4 regions of the Agrobacterium sp. NPDC089420 genome follow, and region 2 is predicted to be linked to each of the others. Evidence: riboswitches for the same ligand, from Rfam matches in the RefSeq annotation. Region 2 holds a riboswitch; each other region holds the start of a gene.
The links. A riboswitch is a leader RNA that binds a small molecule or an ion and turns the genes downstream of it on or off. The one in region 2 is predicted to bind cobalamin.
Positions count from the first base shown of each region.

Region 1: it holds a riboswitch for cobalamin, as region 2 does, so the genes downstream of both, ACI2KA_RS11370 (DUF1636 family protein) here and ACI2KA_RS08320 (CbtB domain-containing protein) in region 2, are expected to answer to the same signal.
Region 3: it holds a riboswitch for cobalamin, as region 2 does, so the genes downstream of both, nrdH (glutaredoxin-like protein NrdH) here and ACI2KA_RS08320 (CbtB domain-containing protein) in region 2, are expected to answer to the same signal.
Region 4: it holds a riboswitch for cobalamin, as region 2 does, so the genes downstream of both, ACI2KA_RS14035 ((2Fe-2S) ferredoxin domain-containing protein) here and ACI2KA_RS08320 (CbtB domain-containing protein) in region 2, are expected to answer to the same signal.

Region 1 covers NZ_JBJDMY010000006.1:85,211-92,717, reverse strand. The annotation lists gene cobN (cobaltochelatase subunit CobN) at 1-2,921, opposite strand, end outside; gene cobW (cobalamin biosynthesis protein CobW) at 2,925-3,962, opposite strand; gene ACI2KA_RS11370 (DUF1636 family protein) at 3,959-4,384, opposite strand; cobalamin riboswitch at 4,504-4,719, opposite strand; gene cobO (cob(I)yrinic acid a,c-diamide adenosyltransferase) at 4,854-5,471, shown strand; gene ACI2KA_RS11360 (cobyric acid synthase) at 5,473-6,930, shown strand; gene cbiB (adenosylcobinamide-phosphate synthase CbiB) at 6,917-7,507, opposite strand, start outside.
Region 2 covers NZ_JBJDMY010000004.1:317,326-324,832, forward strand. The annotation lists gene ACI2KA_RS08300 (helix-turn-helix transcriptional regulator) at 1-504, opposite strand, end outside; gene ACI2KA_RS08305 (LysE family translocator) at 638-1,267, shown strand; gene ACI2KA_RS08310 (c-type cytochrome) at 1,385-1,819, shown strand; gene ACI2KA_RS08315 (c-type cytochrome) at 1,907-2,827, shown strand; cobalamin riboswitch at 3,028-3,267, shown strand; gene ACI2KA_RS08320 (CbtB domain-containing protein) at 3,427-3,609, shown strand; gene ACI2KA_RS08325 (CbtA family protein) at 3,620-4,333, shown strand; gene ACI2KA_RS08330 (hypothetical protein) at 4,338-4,652, shown strand; gene ACI2KA_RS08335 (type 1 glutamine amidotransferase family protein) at 4,822-5,388, opposite strand; gene ACI2KA_RS08340 (GNAT family N-acetyltransferase) at 5,410-5,898, opposite strand; gene pip (prolyl aminopeptidase) at 6,094-7,041, opposite strand; gene ACI2KA_RS08350 (helix-turn-helix domain-containing protein) at 7,124-7,507, opposite strand, start outside.
Region 3 covers NZ_JBJDMY010000035.1:11,362-18,868, reverse strand. The annotation lists gene ACI2KA_RS25975 (sugar ABC transporter substrate-binding protein) at 1-1,015, shown strand, start outside; gene ACI2KA_RS25970 (ABC transporter permease) at 1,238-2,320, shown strand; gene ACI2KA_RS25965 (ATP-binding cassette domain-containing protein) at 2,320-3,102, shown strand; gene ACI2KA_RS25960 (nucleoside triphosphate hydrolase) at 3,099-3,728, shown strand; cobalamin riboswitch at 3,862-4,086, shown strand; gene nrdH (glutaredoxin-like protein NrdH) at 4,398-4,619, shown strand; gene nrdI (class Ib ribonucleoside-diphosphate reductase assembly flavoprotein NrdI) at 4,632-5,030, shown strand; gene nrdE (class 1b ribonucleoside-diphosphate reductase subunit alpha) at 5,018-7,207, shown strand; gene nrdF (class 1b ribonucleoside-diphosphate reductase subunit beta) at 7,224-7,507, shown strand, end outside.
Region 4 covers NZ_JBJDMY010000007.1:298,834-306,340, forward strand. The annotation lists gene ACI2KA_RS14015 (aspartate aminotransferase family protein) at 1-703, shown strand, start outside; gene ACI2KA_RS14020 (SDR family NAD(P)-dependent oxidoreductase) at 700-1,467, shown strand; gene ACI2KA_RS14025 (thioester reductase domain-containing protein) at 1,481-2,710, shown strand; gene ACI2KA_RS14030 (LysR family transcriptional regulator) at 3,050-3,967, shown strand; cobalamin riboswitch at 4,146-4,338, shown strand; gene ACI2KA_RS14035 ((2Fe-2S) ferredoxin domain-containing protein) at 4,430-5,221, shown strand; gene ACI2KA_RS14040 (ABC transporter substrate-binding protein) at 5,238-6,734, shown strand; gene ACI2KA_RS14045 (ABC transporter permease) at 6,740-7,507, shown strand, end outside.

The DNA of each region.
Region 1 (7,507 bases), on a different contig from region 2:
GCGGATTTCGCGGCGGAGAAACCGCCGATGAAGGCGACATCGGAAGAACCGTCGAGAAGATCGCGGCCGGGATCGTCGCCGGTATGAACCAGAAGATCGGCCCGGCGCACCTGCTCCGTGAAGCCGGCATCCTCGAAAATGGCAAGGCCATCTGCACCGCCAAAGGCATGACTTGCCGCGTCGAGATAAGCCTGCCCAAGCTCCTCGCGTTCGTCCCATTGGCCGCTGGCGAGCTTTTCCTCGATACCGGCGCCATAGGTTCCGGGCGCAGAGCCGAAAATCCGCGCCGGAATATGCCCAAGCAGGGCCGCCTCTTCCGCCAGGGGATTGTCTCCCGGCGCCTCATCCCGCCGCGCCACGGCCCTCGCGGCGGCGTCAAGAAGCGCGATCAGCGCCGGAAACATGTCGCGGAATAGGCCGGAAATGCGAAAAGCGACGTCGACTCGCGGCCGTCCGAGGCTCGCCGGCGGCAGAACCTCGATGCCGGTAACACGTCCCGTCGCCGGATCGTGGATTGGCCGCGCGCCCATCAGATGCAGCGCCTGCGCCACGTCTTCGCCGCCATTGCGGAGGCTGGCGCTGCCCCAGAGATCGAACACCAGATGTTTCGGCCATTCGCCATGGGTTTGCAGATGATGGCGAAGCACCTCTTCTCCCGCCATCCGGCCGAGCTCGAAAGCCGTCGGCGTCGGCATGGTGCGCGGATCGGCGGCATAAAGATTACGGCCGGTGGGCAACACATCCAGCCTTCCGCGCGCCGGCGCGCCAGAAGGGCCGGGCGCGACATGCCGTCCATCGAGCGCGGCAAGCAGCGCGGCTTTCTCCGCCCTCGCACTTTCAAGCCTCAGCGGATCGGCTTCCCCTTCCGGATAACGGCCGAAAATATGCTGGCCATCCTTGATGGCGAAATCCTTCAGATCGCAGAGAAAGGCATCGATACGCGAAAGCGCCGCATCGGCGTCGTCCTTCATCCCCACACCCGCCTCAGCCGCAAGGCCGATTTCCCGCGCTTTTTCAACGATCAGTTTCGCCAGCCGGTCGCGCCGCCGCCGATCAAGCCCATCAGCCTGCGCATATTCATCGACCAGCTGTTCCAGCGCCAATTGCTCCGGCGAAAGCCCGGCATTCACCAGCACCGGCGGCACATGGCCGATTGTGACCGCGGCGATGCGCCGTTTGGCCACCGCCGCCTCGCCGGGATTGGAGACGATGAACGGATAGATCACCGGCAGCGAGCCGGTGACGATTTCCGGAAAACAATCGCGAGAAAGCGCCACCGTCTTGCCCGGCAACCATTCCAGCGTGCCATGCGCACCGACATGCACGATGGCATGCGCCTGCGCGACCTTCTGCATCCAAGCGCCGAAGGCGACGAGAGCGTGGCGCGGCGGCAGGGCAGGATCGTGGTAATCTACCCGGCGATCTTCATTGCTTCCCCGATCCGGCGCGAGCGCCACGACGATCTGGCCAAAACGGGCGGCACGAAAATGGAATGCGCCACCGGCGAGCGCTTCGTCACTTTCCGGCGCTCCCCATGTCGCATACAAGCCAGCCGCAGCGGCATCCGGCAAAGCTGCGAGAAAATCATGATAGCCGGAAAGATCAATCACCGCATTCTGCTGCTCGACACGATTGAGCAGCGCTCGCGCCGTTTGCGGAATATCCTCTACCACATAGCCGGCATCGGCAAGATCGCGCAGCATTTCAAGCACGCTTTGCGGTACATCGAGACCAACGGCATAACCGGTGCGCCCCGGCGCCGCCCCGGGATAGTCCGGCATCAGAATGACGATCCGCCGATCCTGTTTCGAAGCCTGTTTCAGGCGCAGGAATGCCGCGATACGGTTTGCCACCTGTTCGACACGGTCCGCCTCCGGCACATTCAGGAGGCTGGCGCCGCCATCCAGCCGTGGCTGTTTGAACGAAATCGCACCGGCGAGAAGCCGGCCGTCCAACTCGGGCAAGACGACATGCATCGCAAGATCGGACGGATTGAGCCCGCGTGCATTGTCCGCCCAGCCGTCGCGCCGGGTGGTTGCCATCACCACCTGAAAAACGGGAACGCCGACGCGGTCGAACAGAGTCTTGCCGCCATCATCGATCTGGCTGGCAAAGGCCGTCGCGGCGATGATGGCACCGGGCTGAAGATCGGGAAGCACGGTTTCGAGGAAACGGATGGCTTCCCCATCCTTCAGACCGCTGACAAAAATCGGCAACGGCGCAAAACCGCGCGCAGATAGTGCGTGAAACAGCGCATCGACAGGCGCGGCATCCGCCGCCAGAAGCATGGACCGATAAAAGAGAATGGGCAGAACGGGTGCGCCTGCAAGAAAACCGGCACAAGCCTCGTCCCGCGCCACGACACCCAGATCCGGTCGATAAAAGCCTGCTTTCGACAGAGGTTCGGCCTCTGTATCAGGCCATTTTCCGCCGCCTGCCAAAACAGCCAGGCCGGCGGCAAGACGCCCCATGTTTTCCTGTCCGCCCTCCCGGAATAAGGAGAGGATGGAGGTCAGCGTCGACGTGTCCACGGTGGAGGCCGTTTCGAGCTTTTCATCTCTTTCGCTGCATTCACCCGGCAAGAGCACAAGCTTGATACCGCGCCGCCGCGCCAGAATGGCGAGCTGATCGACGCCGTAACGCCAGCGCTCCGCCCCACCGAGAATCCGGATAACAATAACCCGCGCGTGCGCCGCCGTCTTTTCGATCCACAGATCGACCGACATGGGATGCCGAAGCTCGGAAAGGTTGGCGGCGGACAAAGACGGGAGGGTATTTCCCTCCCGCCGCCACGCCCGCTCAAGCCCGGCAAGATCGCTTGCCGAAAAAGACAGCATCACCACATCCGATCGGGGCTGGTTGAGATCAACCGGCTCGATCAGATCGTCCAGAGACGAGGATGTGGTGGCCAGGATATGCATGGGTCAGGCAGCCAGCATCTGTTCGATTTTTTCACGATTGATGCCTTTTTCACCGATGATGACGAGACGACTGCGGCGCTCCTCGCCCGCCGCCCAGGGACGGTCGTAATAATGGTTGACGCGGCTGCCGACCGCCTGCACCTGTAGGCGCATGGGCTTGGCGGAGACCTCGATGAAACCCTTGATGCGCAGCACATTTTCGGCAGCCGCCGTCTCGGCGATACGAAGCGCCAGCGCTTCCGGATCGGTGACGGCCGGCAGGTCGATGACGAAGCTGTCGAAATCGTCGTGTTCATGGTCGAACGCGCCATCATGGTGGGTACGGCGGTTTTCGATATCCTCTTCCACCGCAAGGCCAAGGCCGATCAGCACCGCGGGATCGATGGCGCCATTCGACGCGACGACGATCTTCGCAGCCCTCGGCAAATGATCGAGCACATGCGCCTTCGCCCTGTCGAGGCCGGCATCATCCAGAAGGTCGCCCTTGGTCAGCACGATAAGATCTGCGCAGGCCACCTGGTCTTCGAAAACCTCTTCAACCGGATCGTCATGATCGAGCGCCTCGTCATTGACCCGTTGGGCGGCCAGCGCTTCCATGTCGTGGGCAACCTGCCCCTCTGCAAGGGTGGCGCCATCCACCACGGCGACCACCGCGTCCACCGTCACACGGCTCTTGATCGCCGGCCACTGGAAGGCCTGCACCAGCGGCTTCGGCAGGGCAAGGCCGGATGTCTCGATGAGGATATGCTCCACCTTCGGCCGGCGGCTGAGGATTTGTTCGATGGCGGGCTGGAAATCATCCGCCACCGTGCAGCAGATGCAGCCATTGGCCAGTTCGACGATGTTTTCTTCCGGGCAGCTCTCGATGCCGCAGCCTTTGAGAATTTCCCCATCGATGCCGATATCACCGAATTCGTTGACGATGATGGCGAGCCGCTTGCCGTCCAGCTTTTCGAGAAGTCCGCGCAGCAACGTGGTTTTTCCCGCCCCCAGAAAGCCGGTAACAATCGTGCAGGGAACGCGGTCCAGAAGGGTGCTCATAATTTCTCCTCGGTAAAATCGAATGGGGGAACGCGCGCCACCATGCCGCGCTTCAGTGGTTCGGGGCGGCCGCGCCAGGGCATCAGGCCATCGGGGGCAGCAGCCAGCAGCCGTGCGCCGGTCAACAAATCTTCCGCGTCACCGGGGTTCAGCCCGCCGAAAACATAGGACCAGCCATTGGCACTGCGCAGCACGGCGCTGAGGCCGCGCTTGCAATTGGCAAGGCAATTGACGGAACGGACGACGACGCGTGCTTCTTCCGCTTTTGCGATCACGGCATCGGCGAGACGGGAACCGGGGCGCGGTTCGGCATTGGGATCGGCTTCATCACGACAGCTTCTGCAAACGAAGACGGTCACGCCGGACGCCGTTTCGTCCCGCGCGTTTCCGCCTGCACATGAAGATGCCGCTGAAATATCCAAACCGTATCGTTTCCCGCGCCTTGCAAAAAAATCTCGGGGGTGCGGATATCGAAAACGGCATGCGGACAGGCGCAAACCGGATGTTCGATCTGACCGACTGACCGGAGCACCCCGCCCGGCAGACGTTTTCCTGAAACGGCAGGTCTCCTGGCTCGCGGCTCTACACCCTGACACCGCCTTCCCGAACCATCGCGCAGGTCCAGTGGCTTTACGGTGCGGGCTTACCGCTCACAGTTGCGGGGGCAGCCACGGAGTGACCCGGTAATCGGGTTGGAACCGTGTTCCCTCTTAGCTTTTCCCGTTGCCGGGAAAAGACCGTCAGTGACTTACCCTTAGGCTGAACGGGCGTAAGGGTCAATGCCGCGCCCTGTCCCCCCGCGCATTGCCGGGTGCGGCAAATTGGGTATAGTCGCCGCTCCGAATGGCGGCGCCGTACGGCCCCGCGCCGCTGGATGAGAAGGAACATGCGATGACACGCGACATCAGCGACAACGAAGCCGAACGCCACCGGCAGAAAATGGTCAACCGCAAGTCGGTGCAGGATGCCGAAGTTGCGGCAAAAACCATCGAGAAAGGCCTGCTGATGATCAATACCGGCCCCGGCAAGGGCAAGTCCACCGCCGCTTTCGGCCTTGCGCTGCGCATGCTCGGCACCGGGCGGCGGGTGGGGATCGTGCAATTCATCAAGGGCGCATGGTCGACGGGCGAACAGCAGGCGCTGACTTTGTTCGGCAACAAGGTCGTCTGGCGCACCATGGGCGAGGGTTTCACCTGGGACACGCAGGATCTGAAACGCGATGTCGCCGCAGCCGCTAAGGCCTGGGAAGAAGCAAGGACCCTGATGGCCGACGAGACCATTGGCCTTCTGATCCTCGATGAGTTGAACATTGCACTGCGTTACGATTACCTGCCGCTGGAGGAGGTCGTCGAAACGCTCGTCCGCCGCAGGCCCGATCTGCATGTCATCATCACTGGCCGCAATGCCAAACAACCCCTCATCGACGTCGCCGACATGGTGACGGAGATGACGCTGGTGAAACACCACTTCAAGGCGGGCGTGAAGGCTCAAGCCGGGATAGAATTCTGACATGACCGCACGGGTGCTGATGTTTCAGGGAACCGGCTCGGATGTCGGCAAATCGCTGATGGTCGCGGGGCTTGCCCGGGCCTTCACGCGGCGCGGCTTCTCCGTCATGCCGTTCAAACCGCAGAACATGTCGAACAATGCGGCGGTGACCGCCGATGGCGGCGAGATAGGCCGGGCGCAGGCGTTGCAGGCGCGGGCGGCAGGCGTAACGCTTTCTGTGCACATGAACCCGGTTCTCTTGAAACCCCAGAGCGAGACCGGCGCGCAGGTGGTGGTGCAGGGCAAGATCCTCGGCAACGCCAAAGCCGCCGAGTATCAACACATGAAGGCCGGGCTGATGCCGCGTGTCCTCGAAAGCTTCAAGCACCTGAAACAACAAGCCGACCTTGTCCTGGTGGAAGGAGCGGGAAGCGCCTCGGAAATCAATCTGCGCGCCAACGACATCGCCAATATGGGTTTTGCCCGCGCCGCCGATGCCCCCGTCATCCTGATCGGCGATATCGACCGCGGCGGCGTCATCGCCAGCCTCGTCGGCACCAAGGCGGTGCTCGACGCCGATGACGCAGCGATGATCGAAGGTTTTATCGTCAACCGATTTCGCGGCGATCCGGCGCTGTTTGCGGACGGGATGCGGATAATTGCGGAAAAGACCGATTGGGCATCCATCGGGCTTCTGCCGCATTTTTCCGATGCCGCCAAACTGCCGGCGGAAGATGCGCTGGGGCTTTCCGGTCCGGCCCAGCAGAAGCCCGGCGCAAAAATCCGCATCGCCGTGCCGATCCTGCCGCATATTTCCAATTTCGACGATCTCGATCCATTGGACATGGAACCGGATGTGGAGCTGATCCGCATAAGGCCGGGTCAAACCATTCCCGCCGATTGCCGGCTGGTCCTGCTTTGCGGCTCGAAATCGACCATCGCTGATCTTGCCGTGCTGAAGGAGGGGGGGCTGGACATCGATATCAAGGCCCATGCCCGGCGCGGCGGCTACGTTCTCGGCCTCTGCGGCGGATACCAGATGCTTGGAACAGCCGTTGCCGATCCCGACGGCATCGAAGGGCCGCCGTCTACCGTTGACGGGCTCGGCCTGCTGGATGTCGAAACGGTTTTGACCGGTGACAAGCGGCTCGTTTCCGTGCGGGGCCGGAGTTTCGACGGTGTTGATTTATCCGGCTATGAAATGCATGTCGGTGAAACCACCTGCACCACAGGCAACCTGCCATTTTCGACGATTGACGGACATGCAGACGGCGCCGTTTCTCCAGACGGCCGCATCTTCGGAACCTATATTCACGGTCTTTTCGCGGATGACCGCCAGCGCGGCGCATGGCTGCAGCGTCTCGGCGGGCAGGGCACGGACCTGAACTACGATCAGCAGGTGGAGGCCGTCCTCGACCGTCTTGCGGCGCATATGGAAGAGCACCTCGATCTCGACAGGCTGCTTTCTATAGCGCGATAAGGATTGCAAGAAGTCCGAACAGGCCAATCATCAGGAGGTCGGCGGTCCGCGCCAGGCGAAGCGCGGTGCGAATATCGCCGGCAACCAATGTTGCCCTTCCACCTTCGCCCATGAAACGCGCCTCGATCATCTGGCCGCCATAAGAACGCGGCCCGGCAAGCGCGAAACCGAGAGCGCCGGCCAATGCCGCCTCCGGCCAGCCGGCATTGGGAGAACGGTGGTGGCGCGCATCGCGGCGGATCGCGGCAATGGCCCGTTTGGGCGACGCACCCTTTACAAAAAACGCAGCGAGGACGAAAAGACCGCCACTGAGCCTCGAGGCCGGCAGATTGACCAGATCGTCCAGCCGCGCCGATGCCCAGCCGAAGGCCTCATGGCGCGGCGAACGATGGCCGATCATGCTGTCGGCCGTATTGATCGCCTTGTAAGCCGCACCGCCTGGCAGACCCAGCATTCCCAACCAGAAGGCAGGGGCAACGATGCCATCGGAGAAGTTCTCGGCCAGGCTTTCGATCGCCGCCCGGCAGATTGCCGCTTCGTCCAGTTTTTGCGGATCGCGCCCGACGATCATCGAAAC
Region 2 (7,507 bases):
GCGAATCCGCCGTTGCGTTTCCGCACCGGTTTCGTCGCGATAGCCGATATCCAGCCGTTCCTCGTCGCGCACCGCCCGCCTGACCGTGGCAAGATCGACGCCCGCCGGCGCCGGCGCGATGATGCCCCAGGCGTGCAGGGCATTGGCGCAGAGCGTCTTCGACAGCGGTTCGGGCAGGGAGGCGACGATCTTGTCGCCGGCCTTTTTTGCCGCCCGCCGCAATTCGGTATCGCCGATGCGGTCGACCATGGCGAGTGCGAGCACGATCGCCTCCGTTTCCTCGATGGAAAACATCAGCGGCGGCAGGCTGAAGCCGGGACGCAGGATATAACCGACGCCGCGCTCGCCTTCGATGGGCACGCGCATGGTCTGAAGCGCGGCTATGTCGCGATAGACCGAACGTGCCGTCACCTCCAGCGTTTCGGCAATCGTCTGGGCGGTAACGGGCCGGCGCGCCAGCCGCAGGATCTGGATGATCTCGAACAGTCTCGATGCCTTGCGCATTGCCGCCTTTCCCTGTGGCCCCGCCAGGCAACTGACATAACGCTGTCAGTTGGGTTTTCTTATAAACGGAAAAACACATTGAGAAACAGGGGTTTTCCCGAATGTGTCATGGATCGTCTGGGGAGATACTGACATGAGTTACGCCGAAAATCTCTGGCTTTTCTTTCTCGTCCTGTTCGGCATCATCATCCTGCCCGGCATGGACATGTTGTTCGTGCTGGCAAGCGCGCTGACGGGCGGCAGGAAAACCGGCCTCTCGGCTGCAAGCGGCATGAGCGCCGGCGGCATCGTGCATTCGCTTTATGGCGCGGCCGGCGTCGGCATGCTCGCCGCCTGGATGCCGTCGCTGTTCCTGCCGCTTCTGATTGCCGGGGCTGCCTATATGGTCTGGATCGGCATCGGCCTGATGCGCAGCGCCATCGTCGTTAATGGCGGCGAGGCGCAGGCGGGCGCTTCGGTGAGAACGGCGTTCTGGCGGGCGGTGCTGACCTGCCTCTCCAACCCGAAGGCCTATCTGTTCATGATGGCCGTCTATCCGCAATTCCTCAAACCGGCCTATGGCCCGATCTGGATGCAGGGGCTGGTCATGGGCGTGATGGTGGCGGCGACGCAGTTTGCCGTCTATGGCGCGCTGGCGCTGACGGCGGATAAAAGTCGGCAATGGCTGGTGTCTTCGCCCGGCGCCACCATCTTCATCGGCCGCGCCGCCGGTTTCATGCTGGTTGCCGCAGCCCTGCTGACACTTTGGGAGGCCCTGTCCTAGACTTCTGTTTTCACGATAAAATTCACCGCAATGTGACTTCTTTTCGCCTTGCGGACAGGGCATCCTCGCGCTGTTCCATCAAGCCTCCGGCCCCGGCCGGAATCAAGGAGAGAGTTTATGAAACTGAAAACCATCGCGGCGGCCATGCTTTTCGGCTGTCTTTGCGCCGGAGCGGTCTATGCTGCCGGCGAAGTCGAAAAGCGTGAAGGCATGATGAAGCAGATCGGCGGCTCCATGGGGGCGCTTGCCGCCATCTCCAAGGGCCAGAAGCCCTTCGATGCCGAAGCCGTGAAAGCCGCCGTGACGACCATCAGCACCAATGCCAAGGCTTTCCCCGACCAGTTCCCCGCCGGCACCGAGACCGGCAGCGCCGCCGCTCCCGCCATCTGGGAAAATTTCGACGACTTCAAGGCCAAGGCGGCCAAGCTCGGCGCCGATGCCGACACGGTTCTTGCCAATCTCCCCACCGACCAGGCGGGCGTCACCACCGCCATGCAGACGCTTGGCGCCGATTGCGGTACCTGCCACCAGACCTATCGTCTGAAGAAATAAATCGCGAATGTCAAAACGCCGCTTCCCGGCGGCGTTTTTCTTTTCGAAAGACACCTGGTCAGGTCGGGTGAGAATGGGGAGAGGAGTATGTCCTCCATTTGGACGAAGCTTCTGGGCGGGGCCGTGGTCGCGGCCATTGCGGGCTACGGAATTTTCACCTGGGTCACGGCGCCCGAGCGCCAGGCCCCCAGCCATTGGGTGAGCCTCGGCGAGCCGGATCTGGCCAATGGCGAAACGCTGTTCTGGGCGGGCGGCTGCGCAAGCTGTCATGCCGCGCCGGATGCCACCGGCGATGCGCTGTTGACGCTCGCCGGCGGACAGGCGCTCAAAAGCCCCTTCGGCACCTTCCATGTGCCCAATATTTCCTCCGATCCGCAGCACGGTATCGGCGGCTGGACGCTGGCGGAATTCGGCGATGCCATGACGCGCGGGGTGGGAAAGAACGGCGAACATCTTTATCCGTCCTTCCCCTACGCTTCTTATGCGCGCATGACGCAGAAGGATGTCAACGACCTCTTCGGTTATCTGAAAACCCTGCCGGCCAGCCAGAACGACGCGCCGGATCACGACCTGCCGTTCCCGTTCAACCTGCGCATGGCGCTGGGCGGCTGGAAATTCCTCTATTTCGACACGGCGGCGCCGGCCCGCGTTGAACTTGCCAACGCCAATGCCGAATTGCTGCGCGGCCAATATCTGGTGGAAGGGCCGGGCCATTGCGGCGAGTGCCACACGCCGCGTGATGCGCTTGGCGGTTTCCTGAACGACAAGTGGCTGGCCGGCGGCCCCAACCCGGAAGGCGAGGGCCGTATTCCCGACATCACGCCCGGCTCCGACAGCATCGGCGCCTGGACGACGGCCGATATTGCCGGCTATCTGGAAACCGGCTTCACCCCGGAATTCGACAGCGTCGGCGGCTCCATGGTCAAGGTGCAGCAGAACATGGCGCATCTGACGGCGGAAGACCGCAATGCGATTGCTGCCTATCTGAAGGCGATACCGTCGCGATAAAAGGGCATGGCTGAGTTGCACTCGCCACGCGCTCCACGTCATGCTCTGGCCTGTCCCGAGCATCTGCAACCGATCGACTGTAAGATACGTGATTGAACCCTCGGGACAGGCCCGAGGATGACGGACGAGAGCACGGCGGCCCAACGGCCCCCGCCAGCAGATCAAACCAACCGTGCCATTGACTCCCGTTCGCGCCCGGCGGATAACAACCTTGTGATGGTTCCTTCCGGACGTTCCGGAAGGTGAAAAGGGAACACGATAGGGAGAATCCTCATTCGTGGCTGCCCCCGCAACTGTGAGCGGAGAGCCTGAAACGAAATGCCACTGGCAAGCCATCCCGTCGGAAACCGAGGTTTCCAATAAGACGAGGGCGATACCGGGAAGGCGTTTCAGGTTTTGACCCGCAAGCCAGGAGACCTGCCATCACGGAAATGTCCATGCCGGCGGGGTGTCCGGAAGAGCGGAATGTCAGGGCCGTCGGTTCGATGCCCCTGTGTCAGTCTCGTATCCCCGTGGTGAAGTGTATCGCATGTGGTCTCGTGGCTCCGGCCATTCGGCCGCATCTTATGGCGCGGGGTCGCGCCGGGAGAGGGGTCACCATGTCAATCCAGCAGAATACGGCCAATGCCGCCGTTTCCGCAAAAACAGCCAGCGTCGCGCAATCGTTGACGGCGATCGTGCTGGGCCTGTTCGTCGTCGGTTTTGTCGGCTTTTCGCATGTGGAAGCCGTTCACAATGCCGCGCATGACACGCGTCATGCCAATGCCTTCCCCTGCCATTGAGGGGCGCGGCATGTCGTTTTTTCGCAATATCGTCTTTACCGCCGTTCTCGTCGGCATCGTCGGCGGTTTCGCCGTCTCGGCCATGCAGGCTTTCGGCACCACGCCGCTCATCCTTCAGGCGGAAACCTATGAAAGCGCCGGCGGCGAAGCGGCCCACAGTCACGATGCGACGGCGCCCGGTGCTGCGGCTCCTGCCCATGAGCATAATGACGAGGCCTGGGCTCCGGCCGATGGCTTCGAGCGCACCGCCTATACCGTTGCCGCCAATGTGCTGACCGCCATCGGCTATGCGCTGGTGCTGACCGGCCTCATCTCGCTGCGCGGCGCCGATGCCGGCTGGCGCGAGGGTCTTCTGTGGGGTGTCGCCGGTTTCGCCGCCGTCATGCTGGCGCCGATGATCGGCCTGCCGCCGGAATTGCCGGGCAGCCCGGCTGCAGCCCTTGAGGCGCGGCAGATCTGGTGGCTCTCGACGGTCGCCGCAACCGCGGGCGGCATTGCGCTGATCGCGTTTCGCCGCGAACCCTGGGCCATCATTCTGGCTCTGGTGTTGATCGTCGCGCCGCATGTGGTGGGCGCGCCATTGCCGCCGGAAGGCGAACATGCGCTGGCGCCGCTGCCGCTGGAGCGACAGTTCATCGTTGCCGCCACCATCACCAGCTTCGTTTTCTGGGCGCTGATCGGTACGTTGAGCGCGTTTTTCCTGAAGCGCTTCCAGCAGGCTTGAAACCATGCAGGACGCAGCGCAATGGAGTGAGGAACTCGATGCGCTGCGTTTTGCCGTTCCCGGTCACGGCGCTTTCTGCGCCGTGCACCGCCTTGCCTTCAAGGCTGTTCTTGGGGCAACACCGGGTCGCGAGGCGGCCCTCGCCTGTTTTCATGAACACGAGGCTGCTTTTATCGCTGCGGCGCTCGGCAAGATCAAACGTTCGAATTTGCCCGCCGGCCGCAGCCTGCATTTGAACAGCCGCGATATTCGCCGTGCGATTGCCGGCGAGGAGCCGGAGTTTGCGGCGCGTGTGTGCCGGGTGCTTGATCGGCGGTAGTCATCGCTGTTCTCACCTCCGTCATCCCGGCCTTGAGCCGGGATCCAGTCAGCCCAAGTCCTTGGGCTGAAAAGACTCTTTTCGCCGCGCAGACGCGCGTCGGCTGGATTCCGGCTCAAGGCCGGAATGACGGAGAGAGCATATTAAAGACGGCAAAGGCCGGTCCGCCTCACCGATGCTCCGCCGCAAAAACCTGAAGTTCCGACTCGGCTTCCGGACCAAAGAGGCCGAGGTTTTTCAGAATTTCTACCGCAAAGCTGACCGGCGCACTGCCGGCGGCCGTGATGACGCCGCCGTCGCTGACCGCCTTCGGCTGGTCGCGATAAAGGCCGTCGCCACGATAGGCCGGATAGGCCTTGTGTGAGGCGAGCGAATTGCCGGTATGGGCTACATGGTTCAGGATACCGGTGCCCGCCAGCGCGCTTGCCGCCGCGCAGATGCCGGCAACCAGCCGGTCCTTTTCGCGAAACCGCTTGACCAGCCCGCCAAGATCGGCGGCCGTGCCCTTTTCCCAGCTGAGACCGCCGGGAATGACGAGCGCATCGAAATCAACGGGATCGAGCGCGTCATAGGAGGCGTCGGGCGTCACATTCAGCCCGCCCATCGAGGTTACCGGCCGCCCGTCCGGGGTGGCATGAACGATCTCGACGCCGAGATAGCTGCGTGCCGCCGCCGCAAGCAGCGCCGGTTCCCAGTCCGCAAAATCCTGCGCCAGCGCAATGGCGATCCGTGTCATGGCCGTCTCCGTCGGTTTCGGTCAGGCAATCGACTGCATGTAGCGCATGCCTGTGACCGGACGCGGCGCGAAATCCATGTTTTCGTAGAAACGATGCGCCGCCACATTGCCGGTCGTGGCGCTGACGGAAAGATAGTCGCAACCCAGCCGCTTGGCGATATCGCGGGCGCGTGACACCAGATGCTGGCCCGTGCCGTGGCCGCGATGGCCGTCGCGCACGAAGAGATGGTGCAGTTCAAGCCCGCGCCGGCCTTCCTGTGCCCTGTAGAGCGGCAGAAGCAGCGCGTAGCCGATCAGCGCGCCATCGGCTTCGGCGACAAGACCATGCACCCAGGGCAGGGGGCCGAACAGGTCGCGCTCAAGCTTGGCCGGGGTGATCGCTGCCGCATCGCCGTGGTAGGAGGCAAGCAGCGTGATCATCTCGTTGAGCTCGGGCAAATCCGTCTTGCGCGCGCCGCGAATGATGACGACGGGAGGTCTTTCCAGTGTAAGGGAGCTATCTTCGGTCATTTTTTCGGTCCTTTGGTCTTATCGGTGCCGTCAGGACGTTTGAAAACAACAAAGCCGCCTGACGGCGGCTTGTTGACAATATGATCTGTCGAGCCGCCCTTAGAGGTAGGCCCAAAAGTACGAGCAGGAGATGGGTGCGCGTTCGTTGATCATGGCGAATGCAATGCGCCCGAATCCGTGATCTGTCAAGCGGCTTCAATCGGCAAATCGTGCGATGGCGGCAACAATCGCGGCTTCCATTCCCGTGTCCCCTGTGGAATGCCCGGCTCCGTCAATGGCGATCAGCTCGCTTCCCGGCCATGCGGCGGCAAGCTCGTAAGCGGTGACGGGTGGTCCCTGCAGGTCGCGCATGCCCTGGATGAGCACGCCGGCAATGCCGGCAAGCCGGCCGGCATTGCGCAGAAGCACGCCGTCCTCCAGCCATGCCGCGTGGTGGAAATAATGGGCGCAGAGGCGGGCGCGGGTCAGGATGTAATCGCCGTCGCGCCATTTCTCTGGAAAGGCGGGGCTGGCCTCCGCGCTGATCGAACCCGCCTCCCACAAATGCCATTCAAGCGCCGCCATCCGGCGGATGCCGGGGTCAGGATCGTTCAAAAGCTGGAGATATGCGCCGACGGGATCGTCTGTCGCCAGGTGATCCGGGATAGCGGCGATGAAACGCTGCCACTGTTGCGGCAGAAACATCGCCAGCCCCTTGTAAAGCCAGTCGATCTCCTTTTGCCGCGTGGTGGTGACGCCGGCCAGCACCATCGCACGCACCCTTTTTGGGTAGCGCTGGGCATAGGCCAGCGCGAGCGTCGCGCCCCAGGAGCTGCCGTAAACCAGCCAGTCATCCACCGCAAGCGCGCAGCGGATGGTCTCCATATCGTCGATCAGGTGATGTGTGGTGTTGTGCGCCAGGCTCTCGGCGGCGTTCGGGGTGCTTTTGCCGCAGCCGCGCTGGTCGAACTGGATGATGCGATAGCGGGCGGGATCGAAATAGCGTCTGGCCGTCGCCGAAAGCCCGGAGCCGGGGCCGCCATGCAGCAGGATCGCCGGCCGTCCCGCCGGATTGCCGGCAATCGTCACATGCAGCCTGTGGCCTTCGGAAACCTCGAGGAAAACAGTGTCGAACGGGCTGGCCCCGGGAAATATTTCGGCCATCCGGCAATCCCTTCTTCAAGCAGGAGAGCGCGCATACAGGGCGCGGATGACAGTGGGATGTCAGCCCCGTTCCGGCTGGGCCTTAGTGATCCCCGCCGCACATGCCGTGGTCGGAAAGCGCGCGGATGACATAGCAATCCTCGATGGAATGGCCGTCGCAATGGGCGACGATGCGTTCCAGCTCGTGTTCCAGTTTGCGCAGCTTGGCGATTTTTTCGCGCACATCGGCCAGATGTTCGGCAGCGATTCGATCCGCCCCCTCGCACGGCATCTGCCGGTGCTGGCTAAGCGCGATCAGCTCGCGGATGGCCTCGATGTTCAGCCCGAGATCACGTGCGTGACGGATGAAGGCCAGCCTTTCGAGATCGGATTTTTCATAACGGCGCTGGTTGCCGTCCGAACGGTCCGCCTCGCGGATGAGGCCCATCTGCTCGTAATAACGGATCGTCGGCACCTTGACGCCGGT
Region 3 (7,507 bases), on a different contig from region 2:
CACTGTTTCCGCTCTTCTGGGCGCGCTTGCGCTTGGCGTTTCTTTCGCTTCCGTCGCGTCCGCCGCCGATACGTCGGTTTGCCTCATTACCAAAACAGATACCAATCCCTTCTTCGTCAAGATGAAGGAAGGCGCGACCGCCAAGGCCAAAGAGCTTGGCGTGACGCTGAAATCCTATGCCGGCAAGATCGACGGCGATTCCGAAAGCCAGGTGGCTGCCATCGAGACCTGCATCGCCGATGGCGCCAAGGGTATTCTGATCACCGCATCGGACACCAAGGGCATCGTTCCGGCCGTGCAGAAGGCCCGTGATGCCGGTCTTCTGGTCATCGCCCTCGATACGCCTCTGGAGCCCGTCGATGCTGCCGATTCCACTTTCGCCACCGACAATCTTCTGGCCGGCGAACTGATCGGCAAATGGGCTGCCGGCACCCTCGGCGACAAGGCCAAGGACGCGAAAATCGCCTTCCTCAACCTTACCCCCTCCCAGCCGACTGTGGATGTGCTGCGCAACCAGGGCTTCATGAAGGGCTTTGGCATCGACGTGAAGGACATCAACAAGATCGGCGACGAAGATGATCCGCGCATCGTCGGCCATGATGTCACCAACGGCAATGAAGAAGGCGGCCGTGCGGCGATGGAAAACCTGCTGCAGAAGGACCCGACCATCAACGTCGTTCACACCATCAATGAGCCTGCAGCTGCCGGTGCTTACGAGGCGCTGAAGGCCGTGGGCCGTGAAAAGGATGTTCTGATCGTTTCCGTCGATGGCGGTTGCCCGGGCGTGAAGAACGTGGCGGAAGGCGTGATCGGCGCGACATCGCAGCAATATCCGCTGCTGATGGCGGCACTCGGTGTGGAAGCCGTCAAGAAATTCGCCGATACGGGTGAAAAGCCGAAGCCGACCGAAGGCAAGACCTTCGTCGATACCGGCGTGACGCTGGTAACCGACAAGCCGGTCAAGGGGCTCGATTCGATCGACACCAAGGAAGGTCTCAATAAGTGCTGGGGCTGATCCCTCGCCACTGAAACCCGCGGGGGCATTTTTGCCCCCGCCCTTGGACCAGAATGATTTCAGGCACGATCCGGGGGATCGGACAAAGGCACAAACGGGCGCGCCGCACACCCCGCAAGGGTGATTGGGCCGCTTCACAATACTTTGAATCTGCGCATCGTTCTCTCTGGAGAAAACCCGCTTTTCGGGGTTGATGCGATGGAGCGATCGGGAGGAATATCCATGAGCGATCAGCCGGTGCGGGCTCAGCCGCATAATGAATTTGAAAAGGTGCTGTCGGGAAGTTCGACGCAGGTCGCCGCTTTCGATACGCACGACAAGAGCGCGCTGGAAAAATTCCAGTATTTTCTGCATTCCAGCCCTGCGGCCGTGCCGCTTATCGTTCTGGTGCTGTCGCTGATCATTTTCGGCCTGCTCCTCGGCGGCAAGTTCTTCTCGGCTTTCTCGCTGACCCTCATCCTGCAGCAGGTCGCGATCGTCGGCATCGTCGGCGCGGCGCAATCTCTGGTCATTCTGACGGCTGGCATCGATCTGTCGGTCGGCGCGATCATGGTTCTCTCCTCCGTCATCATGGGGCAGTTCACCTTCCGTTACGGTTTGCCGGCGGAGCTTTCCATTCTCTGTGGCCTCGCCGTCGGCGCATTCTGCGGCTTCATCAACGGTGTGCTGGTCTCGCGCATGCGTCTGCCGCCCTTCATCGTCACGCTCGGCATGTGGCAGATCGTGCTGGCGACCAATTTCCTCTATTCGGCGAATGAGACTATCCGTGCCCAGGACATCGCCCAGCAGGCGCCGATCCTGCAGTTCTTCGGCGCCAATATCCGTTTCGGCAACGCGGTTTTCACCTATGGCGTCATCGCCATGGTCCTGCTTGTCGCGCTGCTCTGGTATGTGCTGAACCGCACCGCCTGGGGCCGTCATCTTTATGCTGTCGGTGACGATCCGGACGCCGCCGAACTTGCCGGCGTCAACGTCAAGCGCATGCTGACGACCGTCTACACGCTGTCCGGCCTTATCTGCGCCTTTGCCGGCTGGGCCTTGATCGGCCGCATCGGCTCGGTTTCGCCGACCGCCGGTCAATTTGCCAATATCGAATCCATCACCGCGGTGGTTATCGGCGGCCTGTCGCTGTTCGGTGGACGCGGCTCCATCATGGGCATGATCTTTGGCGCCCTGATCGTCGGCGTCTTTTCGCTCGGCCTCAGGCTCATCGGCACCGACCCGCAATGGACCTATCTGTTGATCGGCGTCCTTATCATCATGGCTGTCGCAATCGACCAGTGGATCAGAAAGGTAGCAGGCTGATGGCAAAAGAACCCATTCTCACAGCACGCAATCTCGTCAAACGCTATGGTCGCGTGACCGCTCTCGACCATGCCGATTTCGATCTGTATCCAGGCGAAATCCTGGCCGTGATCGGCGACAATGGCGCCGGCAAATCCTCTCTCATCAAGGCGATTTCCGGCGCGGTGACGCCCGATGAGGGAGAGATCCGGCTGGAAGGCCAGCCCGTGCAGTTCCGCTCGCCGATCGAGGCGCGCAAGGCGGGCATCGAGACGGTCTACCAGAACCTCGCCCTCTCGCCCGCGCTTTCCATAGCCGACAATATGTTCCTCGGCCGTGAAATCCGCAAACCCGGCATTCAGGGCAGCCTGTTTCGGGCGCTTGACCGCCCGGCCATGGAAAAATTCGCCCGGGAGAAGCTTTCCGAACTCGGCCTGATGACGATCCAGAATATCAATCAGGCGGTGGAAACCCTCTCTGGCGGCCAGCGTCAGGGCGTGGCGGTGGCGCGTGCGGCCGCTTTCGGCTCCAAGGTCGTCATCCTTGACGAACCGACGGCAGCACTTGGCGTCAAGGAAAGCCGCCGCGTTCTGGAGCTTATTCTCGATGTACGTTCCCGCGGCCTGCCGATCGTTCTGATCTCGCATAACATGCCGCATGTGTTCGAGGTTGCCGATCGCATCCATATCCATCGGCTCGGCAAGCGCCTGTGCGTCATCAATCCAAAGGACTATTCCATGTCCGACGCCGTCGCCTTCATGACCGGCGCCAAGGAAGCGCCGAAGGAAACGCTTGCCGCATGACGCTGAAGCTTGAGACGATCGTCGAAGACGTGCTTCGACGGGCAGAGGGTCGATCCCGTTTCATCATTGCCATTGCCGGTCCCCCTGGGGCCGGCAAATCCACGCTGGCGGATGCCCTTTGTGATGCCTTGCGCGCGCGGGGCGAAACGGCCGCCGTGCTGCCCATGGACGGCTTTCATATGGATAACGGCATTCTCGAACAACGGGGACTGCTGTCGCGAAAGGGCGCGCCCGAAACATTCGACGTGCGTGGTTTCCTCGATATCGTCTGCGCCGTCCGCAAGGGCGGGCAGGAGGTACTTGTCCCGGTTTTTGATCGCTCCCGCGAAATCGCAATCGCCTCTGCCCGGGCGATTGCGCCGGAAACACGCTTCATCTTGGCGGAAGGCAATTATCTGCTGCTGAACGAAGCGCCTTGGACGACGCTTTCCACAAGCTTCGATCTCACCATTTTTGTGGGTCCGTCCGTCGCGGTGCTGGAGGAGAGGCTGCGCAACAGATGGCAGGGTTACGGTCTCGATGCGGTTGCAATCCACGCCAAACTTTTTGCAAACGATCTTCCCAATGGCAAAAGGGTGATCGAAAACGCCCGTCCTGCCGATATTCATATCGAAATCTGGGAATAGATTAACGCTTTTCCGTCCCTGAGCGACAAGGCGCATAGGCCTTTAAGTCTTTGTTGACCATGTGTTGAATCTTTTTGATCCACAGGGTGGGGCTTTCGCCTGTCTATTTATTGACGAGAAAATTTCCTCATATACTATATGTGGTGTTCGAGGTTCTTCCGATTCGCAAGCGTCGGGAGCTAAGACGGGAATTCGGTGCGTGACGCCATCATGGCGGAGCAAGTCCGAAACTGCCCCCGCAACTGTAAGCGGTGAGCATCGTTCCGATTTGGGTCACTGGGGTCAAAAGCTCCGGGAAGGCTGGAATGGATGTTTTGACCCGCAAGTCAGGAGACCTGCCTTGAGCGCAAACGTCCACGGGCGGGGTGTCCGGAGGAAGGTGTATGACGCAAATGATTTGCGTTCGCCCTTTTCTGCCCCCTCCAGAACAAGCTTCGGGGTGAAGTCATGCCAGTGCATTTCTTTAAGTTGCTGCGCTCATCGGCGTAGAAAGTGATTCTGCGCGGCTTGAAGCGCCGTCAGGAAAACCGGATCCCGGTTTCCCTCCGGAAATGCGACAGGACGCCCGGGCTATGCGCCTCACCTGAATGACAGATCCATCGCCGCCCGATCGCAATTGCAATCGGCAATGTTGAGCCGTGTCCAAAATCGGCTTCGAGAGAGGAAATTATGACCGTCACCGTTTACAGCAAGCCCGCCTGCGTCCAATGCACCGCCACCTATCGTGCGCTGGACCGCATCGGCGTCCCCTATGAGATCGTCGATATTTCCGAAGATGCGGATGCGCTCGATCATGTCCGCGGTCTCGGTTACATGCAGGTGCCGGTGGTTGTCGCCGGCGAGCGGCACTGGGCGGGTTTCCGGCCGGACATGATCGGCGCGATCAGCTGAGGCGGCGGGGCGATGGGCCTGATCGTCTATTATTCCAGCCGTTCCGAAAACACCCATCGTTTCCTTCTGAAGCTGGGACGGCGATTGTTTCGCCTGCCGCTCGGCGTCGAGGATGACGTGCCTCAGGTGTCGGAGCCCTACGTGCTCGTCACCCCCACCTATGGCGGCGGCGGAACCAAAGGGGCCGTGCCCAAGCCGGTCATCCGGTTCTTGAACGAACCCTCCAACCGAAATCTCATTCGCGGCGTCATCGCGGCGGGCAACACGAATTTTGGCGCAGCTTTCGCATCCGCCGGAGACATCGTCTCACGCAAATGCGCGGTGCCGTTTCTCTATCGCTTCGAGCTTCTGGGCACGGAGGAAGATGTCGCCAACGTCAAACATGGATTGGAACGATTTTGGACACGCTGACCTCTAGCGCGCTGCGCAACAAGGATGCCACACAGCCGCCAGCCGCAAGCCAGAAACCGGTGGATGCCGGTCTGGACTATCACGCGCTGAACGCGATGCTGAACCTCTACGACGAAAACGGCAAGATCCAGCTCGACAAGGATCGCCTTGCCGCCCGGCAATATTTCCTCCAGCACGTCAACCAGAACACCGTGTTTTTCCATAACCTTCGGGAAAAGCTCGATTATCTGGTGACGGAGGGATATTACGAGCAGGAGGTACTGGATCAGTATTCCTTCAATTTTGTCCGCGACCTTTACGACGAGGCCTATGCCCGGAAATTCCGCTTTCCGACCTTTCTCGGTGCCTTCAAATATTACACCTCCTACACGCTGAAGACCTTCGACGGGAAACGTTATCTCGAGCGTTACGAAGACCGCGTCTGCATGGTGGCGCTGGCTCTTGCACGCGGTGACGAGCAGCTGGCCCGTGATCTTATGGACGAGATCATTTCCGGCCGTTTCCAGCCGGCAACGCCGACCTTTCTCAACGCCGGCAAGAAGAGCCGCGGTGAACTGGTCTCGTGTTTTCTGCTGCGCGTGGAAGACAATATGGAAAGCATCGGCCGCTCGATCAATTCGGCGCTGCAGCTTTCCAAGCGCGGCGGCGGCGTGGCGCTGTCGCTTACCAATATTCGCGAGGCCGGGGCTCCGATCAAGCAGATCGAAAACCAGTCTTCCGGCGTCATCCCGGTGATGAAGCTTCTGGAAGACAGCTTTTCCTACGCCAACCAGCTTGGCGCACGTCAGGGCGCGGGTGCGGTATATCTGCACGCCCACCACCCGGATATCATGCGCTTCCTCGATACCAAGCGCGAAAATGCGGATGAAAAAATCCGCATCAAGACCCTGTCGCTCGGTGTGGTGATCCCGGACATCACCTTCGAACTCGCCCGCAACAATGAGGATATGTACCTGTTCTCGCCCTATGATGTGGAGCGGGTCTATGGCGTGCCTTTCACCGAAATCTCGGTCAGCGAAAAATACCACGAGATGGTCGCCGACAGCCGCATCCGCAAGAAGAAGATCAAGGCGCGCGAGTTCTTCCAGATCATCGCCGAAATCCAGTTTGAGAGCGGTTACCCCTACATCATGTTCGAAGATACGGTGAACCGGGCCAATCCGGTCGCCGGCCGCATCAGCATGAGCAATCTCTGCTCGGAAATCCTGCAGGTCAGCGAAGCGAGCGAATTTAATCCCGATCTGTCCTATAGCCATATGGGCAAGGATATTTCCTGCAATCTCGGCTCGCTCAATATCGCCGCCGCAATGGATTCCGCCGATTTCGGCAAGACGATCGCAACGTCCATCCGCGCGCTGACGGCGGTGTCGGACATGAGCCACATTTCCTCCGTCCCCTCGGTGGAAAAGGGCAATGATGCCAGCCACGCCATCGGGCTTGGCCAGATGAACCTGCACGGTTATCTGGCGCGCGAACGCATCTTCTACGGCTCCGAAGAAGGCATCGATTTCACCAATATCTATTTCTACACCGTGACCTATCATGCCATCCGCGCCAGCAATCGGCTGGCGGTGGAAAGGGGCCAGAGCTTCAAGGGCTTTGAAAATTCCAAATATGCGTCAGGCGAGTATTTCGACAAATATACCGACCGCGAATGGCTGCCTGCCACCGAGAAGGTGAAGGTGCTGTTCGAAGAAGCTGGCATCGCCATTCCGACGCAGGCGGACTGGGCGGCGTTGAAGCAGGAGGTCATGGCATCGGGCCTCTACAACCAGAACCTTCAGGCCGTGCCGCCCACCGGCTCGATCTCCTACATCAACCACTCGACCTCTTCGATCCATCCGATCGTTTCGAAGATCGAGATTCGCAAGGAGGGCAAGATCGGCCGCGTTTATTACCCGGCTTCCTATCTTTCGAACGATAATCTCGAATATTATCAGGATGCCTATGAGATCGGCCCCGAAAAGATCATCGATACCTATGCGGCGGCCACCCAGCATGTCGATCAGGGCCTGTCGCTGACGCTGTTCTTCCGCGATACGGCGACGACGCGCGATATCAACCGGGCACAGATCTACGCCTGGAAGAAGGGCATCAAGACCATTTATTACATCCGTTTGCGCCAGATGGCGCTGGAAGGCACGCAGGTTCAGGGCTGCGTTTCCTGCACGCTCTGATTTGAGGGACAAGAGAATGAACATCGCCGTTAAACCCGCGTCCCGCATCCGCGCCGTCAACTGGAACCGGATCGAGGACGACAAGGACCTCGAAGTCTGGAACCGCCTGACCTCGAATTTCTGGCTGCCGGAAAAAGTACCGCTTTCCAATGACATCCCCTCCTGGGGAACGCTGAAGCCGGAAGAACAGAAGCTGACGATCCGTGTCTTCACCGGCCTGACATTGCTCGACACCATCCAGAACGGCGTCGGGGCCGTGCGCCTGATGGCGGATTCGGCAACGCCGCATGAGGAGGCGGT
Region 4 (7,507 bases), on a different contig from region 2:
GATCTGCATCAATGGCGGCGGCATCTTCCCGGTCGAAGGATATCTGGAGCGCACCAAGGAACTGTGCGAGGAGCACAATATCGTGCTGATCTTCGACGAGATCATCACCGGCGTGCGCCTCGGTCTCGGCGGCGCGCAGGATATTCTCGGCGTCACCCCGCATCTTGCCACCTTCGGCAAGGCGCTCGGCGGCGGATCGATGCCGATTTCCGCCATTGCCGGCCGGCGCGACATCATGGACCTCTATACGCGCGGCAAGGTCATTCATGCCGGCACATTCAACGGTTATCCGCTCGGACTTGCCGCCATCAAGGCGACTTTCGACATCGTTGAAAAGGACCCCGGTTGCTACGACCGGATGCGCCGTTACACCGAACAGATTTCCGGCGTCTTCACCAGGGCGGCCAAGGCTGCCGGCATGCCGCTCGTCATTCAGGGCATGCCGACGGCGCTGGTCTATCATTCGCAGGAAGAGCCGGTGGATCGTTCCGAGGGCTATTCGCACAAGGTGAAGTTCTGCGACATCATCATCCGCGAGGTGAGCAAGCGCCACGGCATCCAGTTCTCGCCGCTGTCGCGCATCTATTCCAACCTGCTGATGAACCAGGACGACGTGCATTTCTTCGAGGAACGCATCTCCGATGCGCTCGTCAATGCCCGCAAGGTCATGGAAATCGCCTTCAAGGACGAGGAGGTCGCGTGAGCCAGCAAATCGCGGTCGTTACGGGCGCTTCCGGCGGCTTCGGCGCCGCCATTACCCTTGCATTGCTTGAGGTGGGGTATGCGGTGGCGGCGACGGACATCGACGCTGCGGCTCTTCAGGCCCTTGCGCGGGCGGCCGGCAATGCCGGACGCCTCGGCACCTTTCCGATGGATGTGACGGACCATGCCAGCGTCGAGCAGGCTGCGGAGACGATTGCCGAAACAATGGGACTGCCGGTGACCGTGTTGGTCAACAATGCCGGCATTCTCGACCGTACCTATTGCGTCAACGACCGCAGCCAGACGCAGTCGCGCAAGGTCATCGACGTCAACCTTGCCGGCGCTTTCAACTGCACCGGCGTCTTCACGCGCCCGATGGTGCGCCAGCGTTACGGGCGTGTCATCAACATCGCCTCGATTGCGGGGATCTGGGGAGCCGGCGGCGGGGCGGCCTACGCCGCCTCCAAGGCCGGTCTCATCAAGGCCTCGGAATCCTGGGCGCAGGAACTCGGACAGTTCAATATCAGCGTCACGGCAATCGCGCCGGGCATCTGCAAGACCAACATGTCCAAACCCTTCGAGCAGGAGGGCATTAACGACACGGTGGCCGATGAACGTCTCGTGCGCTCGATCGTGCCGGTCGGGCGATGGGGCACGCCGGAAGACGTGGCGGAAGTCGTCACTTTCCTGGCCACCTGCAAAACCAATTATCTCAATGCCGCGGTGATCCCGATGGATGGCGGCATGCGGGTCGGAACGCTTTGAACGGAGATCGGCAATGACTTATCATAACGGCGTGGAAAATATCCTGCTGACCGGGGCGACGGGCGTCATGGGCGGGCGCCTGCTGCAGGAGGTGCTGAGCACGACGAAGGCCACGGTTCATTGCCTCGTACGCGCCGCCGATACGGCGGAGGCGATGGGCAAGATCGAGAGCGTCCTGTTCTGCTACGACGAGGAGCGCAGTCTCAAGGGCGAAGCCGCCGCGCGCATCGTGCCGGTTCTCGGCGACGTGTCCAGATCGCAGCTCGGCCTGCAACGGCAGGTGTGGCATGATCTTGCCGCCAGGGTCGATCTTGCGCTGCATTGCGCGGCCAATGTGAACCTCATCGCCTCCTACGGCAAGATCGCGCCCGTCAATGTCGGCGGTTCGGCCAATATGGCGGAGTTTTGCCTAGAGGGTAACATTCCGCTGATGCACACATCGAGCTTCAGCGTGATCGGCGACAAGCTGCATGAAGAGTTCACGCTGCTTGAGGATGCGCTCGATGTGGGTCAGCGTTTTCCCGACATGGACTACGAACGCTCCAAATTCGAGTCGGAAAAGCTGATGCATGCCGCCGGGCAAAAGGGGCTGGATTTCATCATCGTGCGGCCGGGCAATATCTGGGGCGACAGCCGCACCGGTCGTTATCCGCTGACACAGACAAAGGTGAAGGGAATCTATTACGAAGCCGTGCGCGCCATCGTGGAAACCGGCTTCACCTTCGCATCGGACGAGGATTTCGACATTACGCCGGTCGATTATGTGGCGCGGGCGAGCCTTCACCTCGCCATGAACTGGCGCGCCCACAATCGCCGCACCTTCAATCTCGTCAATCCGAGGCCGATCGACTGGAATACGCTGGTGGAACAGGTGCGCGATTGCGGCTACGTCGTGCGGGAACTGTCGCGCGACAATTATTTCGATGCGCTCAATCAGGGCCGGATGCTGCGTGAAGGCAAGGCCTACAGCTCGGTCTTCACCGACCTTCTGTCGATGCTGGGCAATGCCGACTATGTGCGTGACAGCGCCAGATACGACACCAGCAATGCCCGCCAAGCACTCGCCGGAACCGGAATAAGCTGCCACGAATGCGACGTGATGCTGATGATGCGTTATCTCGACTATGCCTTCGAGAAAGGTTTTCTGCCATTGGCCGGAAGCGGATTTCCGCTGGCCGAAATTTCACGAACGGTGGCGCCGCGCGGTTTCATGGAGCGGCTTTACGATGCGAAGCTGGTTTGATTTCGCGTTGCGCAGCCGCACCCGGCTTCTAGTCGTGCAAGATCGCGTCAGCCGTGATGGCGCGGTCCGAAGATAGGGATCCGTAAGCGACCGCCGCCGTCACGGTTGTGTCAATGGCCGGTCTGTTGTCGGGAAGCGCCCTTGCGGCAAAAACAGCGAGGACAAGCAACATCAATCTGAAGGCGATGGCGCGGAGGAGGGCTTCTGAGGCATCCATGGATTGTTGTTCCGGGTCAATAAAACTGTGGCGACAATGATCGCGATCCGTGACTTCGCACAATGCGGAAGATACAAGGGAGCCCTTAGGAGAATCCGAAGGGTCCGGATTGGAGGGGGCGAATGCGCTTCGACTTGACCGACCTCCGTCTGTTCCTTCACGTGGTCGAGGCGGAGAGCATTACGCAGGGGGCAGATCGCTCCGGCATGGCCTTGCCTTCGGCGAGCGCCCGTATCCGCGGCATGGAGGAGATGAGCGGCGTATCGCTTCTCGATCGTGGCGCCCGCGGTGTCCGGGCGACACCGGCAGGGGAGGCGCTGGCCCACCACGCCCGCATCGTTCTCGGGCAGATGGAGCAGATGAGGGGTGATCTGCAGCTTTATGCGCGCGGATTGCGGGGGCAGATCCGCATATTTTCCGGCCGCGCGGCAATGGCGCATCTACCCGCCGCGCTTCGTCAATATCTCGTGGATCATCCGACGATCGACATAGACCTCGAGGAGCGCCAGAGCCCGGATGTGGTTGCGGCGGTGGCCGCCGGGCAAGCCGACCTCGGCATTGCGGCGGATACGACCGATACGGGAACGCTGGAAACGCGTCCTTTCGAGATCGACCGGCTGGTTCTGATCACACCCGCCAGCCATCCTTTCGCGGACCGGACTACCGTCGCTTTCGTGGAACTTCTCGACGAGCCTTTTGTCGGGCTGCCGGCGGAAAGCGCGCTTCAGGGGCATCTGGCAATCCATGCGGCGCGCGAGGGCCGGCCGTTCAAATTGCGCATCCGTCTGGATAGTTTCGAGGATATCTGCGCCATGGTCAGCAGCGGTGTCGGGCTTGCCATCGTGCCGGAGGTTTACGCCCTGAGATATCAGGCTGAATTGCCCTTCAGCACCGTCGCGATCTCCGATGTCTGGGCAAGCCGGCATCTTCTGATCTGCGCGCGAAGTTTCGCCGGACTTCCCGTGCATGCCCGCGCCGTGGTCGATTATCTGACAATGGCAAAAGGCGAGGTTCCCGGCGCCTGTCGCTCGGAGACGTGAGCCACAGACATCCGACAGCTGATTACCAGCGGTCTTGCGGCCAGTTTCATGAAAGAGAGCCTTGACGGCCTCCCATGTCTCATGCTTAACGTTACTTTATAACGTTACAAATCTGCAAGGATCTGTTGCGCAGAATTCAGACTACCCATGCAGGCGGTTGACAGTAACCGGCGGCAGTGTAGGGTCGCTCCGTCATGGTTCTTCCGCCACCCTGCGGAAGCTAAGAGGGAATCCGGTTGAAATCCGGAGCTGTCCCGCAACTGTAAGCGGTGAGCCGATCGCCAACGATGTCACTGGCAGCAATGCCGGGAAGACAGGTGAGACGGCCTCGACCCGCAAGCCAGGAGACCTGCCTGACATCAAGTAATTCCGTGGTCGGGGGGTGCCATGGGAATGATGGCTGTGTCCGGTTTCTTGCCGGAGACCCTGTCATTTTCGACGCCGCCTCGTGAATGAGGCAATGTGACAGACAGGACCGACCCAACCCAATACCGGAGAGCTGCGCCTGACGCCGTGCTGCTTGTCGCCAAATCGGCCTTTGCCGCCGCGCCGCATCAGGACATGCAGCGTCTGGCGGTGCAGGCCGAGGGGCTTTGCGGCGCGCAGACCGTTCGCATCGCCTTCACGGAGCAGGGAACGCCGTCACTCCGCGAAGCGCTGTTTGCGCTGATCGATGAGGGTGTCGGCCATATCCTGATCATTTCGCTGATGCTGCCGCTGGAGCCGAGCTTTCACAACTGGATGACGAAGACACTGAAACGATGGCGGGCAGGCGATGTCAGGCCATGGCCATCCCTTTCGGTCACGGCAAGCCCCACATCGAGCAGCCTGATGGCGCGCCTGCTTCAAGATCTTGCCGAAACGGCGCAGCCGCTTGATCTTCCGGCGTCGCTCCGGTCCGCCGGCGAGGGGTCTCTGGTGCCGGCACAGAAGCGTCGCGTGCTTGTCTGCCAGGGTGGTCCGTGCAATTCGGCGGGTGCGGATGCGATCTGGGGCCATCTGCGCAACCAGCAGGAACGGCAGAAGCTTCGGGTCACGGGTGAGGGCACCATGACCGCCAAGTCCACCTGTCTTGGCCCCTGCAACCTTGCGCCTGTCCTGCAGGTCTTTCCCGAGGGCACCTATTATGGCGGCGTCACGGAGGAGGCTGTCGACCGTATCGTTGCCGAACACCTGCTGGGTGGCCGCGTCGTTGAAGATTTCGCCTATCACCCGACCGGCCGCAAACAGCGGCTTCGCAATCTGCCCCAATAAAATGAGAGGAAATAGAATGTCGGCAAAGAGCTTTTCACGTCTGGCCGCGGCCGGGCTTGCGGCCTTGATCACGGGCGTGGGCGCCAGCGCTCTCGCCACCGAACCATTGCGCGTCGGCGCCACCTATATCACGAGCGGTCTCGACCCGGCGAAGGGATCGAACGGCTGGGCGCTCGTCAGCCATGGCGTGGGTGAAAACCTCTTCACCGTCGACCGGCAAGGGCGGCTTGTGCCCGGTCTTGCCGAAAAAGCGGAACGCACCGGTGATCTCAACTGGAAAGTGACACTGAAACCGGGCCGCGCCTTCTCCGATGGTTCGCCTGTGACGGCGGCTGCCCTTGCCGCCGGTTTCGATCATACATTTGCGACCAACAAGGCGGCGCTCGCAACGGGCGGAAAGCTGGATTTCAAGGCGGCCGACGACCTGACGCTGATGATCACGACGGAAAAGCCGGTGGCCTTTCTCCAGGCGCTTTTTGCGGAATGGCCGCTGATCGCCTACAAGCCTGCAACCGATGGGAAAGCCCTGTTCACCGGGCCGTATCAGATTGCGGATTTCAAGGCGGACACATCGCTGACGCTCACGCCGAACACCCATTTTGCCGGCGCGAATTCGCGTTCTCCGGTTGATTTTCGCAGATTCGGCGATGCGCAAAGCATGACACTGGCACTGGAAGCCGGCGAACTGGATCTTGCCTTCGGTCTGCCGTCCGAAGTCGTCAGCCGCCTTAAAGCCAATCCGGATCTGACGATCAAATCGTTCCCGGTCGGTTATCAATATCTCGCCTTTCTGAACACGAGAAGGCCAGTGACCAGCGACGTGCGGGTGCGCCAGGCGCTCGATCTCGGCTTCGACCGCAAGGAACTGGCGGCCGCCATCAATGGCGGCGAACCGGCCACAGGCGCTTATGCCGCCTATTTCCCCTTTGCCGGCAAGGAGCAGCGGCAGACCGATCTTGCGAAAGCCGACGCGCTTCTCGACGAAGCCGGCTGGGCGAAAAACGGGGCCGGGAAGCGTGAGAAGGATGGCACACCGCTACGCCTTCTCGCCATTACCTATCCGCAGCGCCCGGACCTCGTGACCATGCTGCCGGTGGTCAAGGCGCAGCTTGCCAGAATTGGCGTCGAACTCGATACCAAGGTCGTGGAAAATATTCAGGACGTGGCTGCGGCCGGCGAGTTCGACATCGCGCTCTGGGCGCAGCATACCGCCCCGAACGGAGACCCGGCGTTTTTCCTCAATTCTATGCTGCGCAGCGACGCCTCACTCAATTATGCAAAATACGCCTCGCCTGAATTCGATGCCATTCTCGACCGTTTCGCGACGGCGGGCGACGCCGGTGAACGTGCCACGATCGCCCTTGATGCGCAGGCGAAGCTGTTTACCGACGTTCCCGCATCCTTCCTGGTCTCGCCGGTGTGGTATGTCGGCCTTTCGAAACGGCTGCAGAATTACGAACCCTGGGGCTCCGATTACTACGTCCTGCGGGCCGATATCGGCGAGGCGAAATAGGCTCGATGCAATTGCTCCGGTTCGGCCTCTATTCCGTGTTGGGAATGATTGCGCTTTCATTCGCATCCTTCACGCTCATCGCATGGATGCCCGCCGATCCGGTGCAGATCGCCATTCGGGTCTGGAACCTGACAGCCACGAGTGAAACCATTGCGGCGCTGAGGGCAGGGTGGGGCCTCGATCGTCCGCTCATCCTGCGCTATCTGCATTGGCTTGCGGATTTCGTCGCCGGCGACTGGGGCCGATCGTTCCGTACCGGTGAAGCCGTTTTTGCGGAGTTTCGCGACCGCCTGCCCATATCGCTCCTGCTTGGCGTTTCCGGCCTGCTCGTCGCCATCGCCGTCGCCGTGCCGCTCGGCTTCAGCGCCGCGGCGCGGCCGGGCGGCATTGCCGATCGTGCCAGCCGGGCATTTTCGGTCTTCGTGCAGGCTGTTCCCGGTTTCTGGCTGGGGCTTGTGCTGCTCTGGGTTCTCGGCGTCCAGCTGCGCTGGATCCGTCCCTTCGCAACCGACATTACCGCCATCGTTCTGCCCGTCCTTCTCATCGCCTCACATTCGGCCGCCGTGTTTGCGCGCATCTACCGTCGCGACATGATCGAGACCACGCGGCAGCCATATTTTCGCACCGCTCTCGCCAAAGGGCTTTCACACCGCCAGGCGCTCTGGCGCCACGCGCATCGCGGCGCATTTTACGCCCTGCTTTCGGCGGTGCGTTCGGAGGCGGGGTGGGTCATCGGCTCGACGGCGACCATGGAAATCCTCTTCAACCTTCCC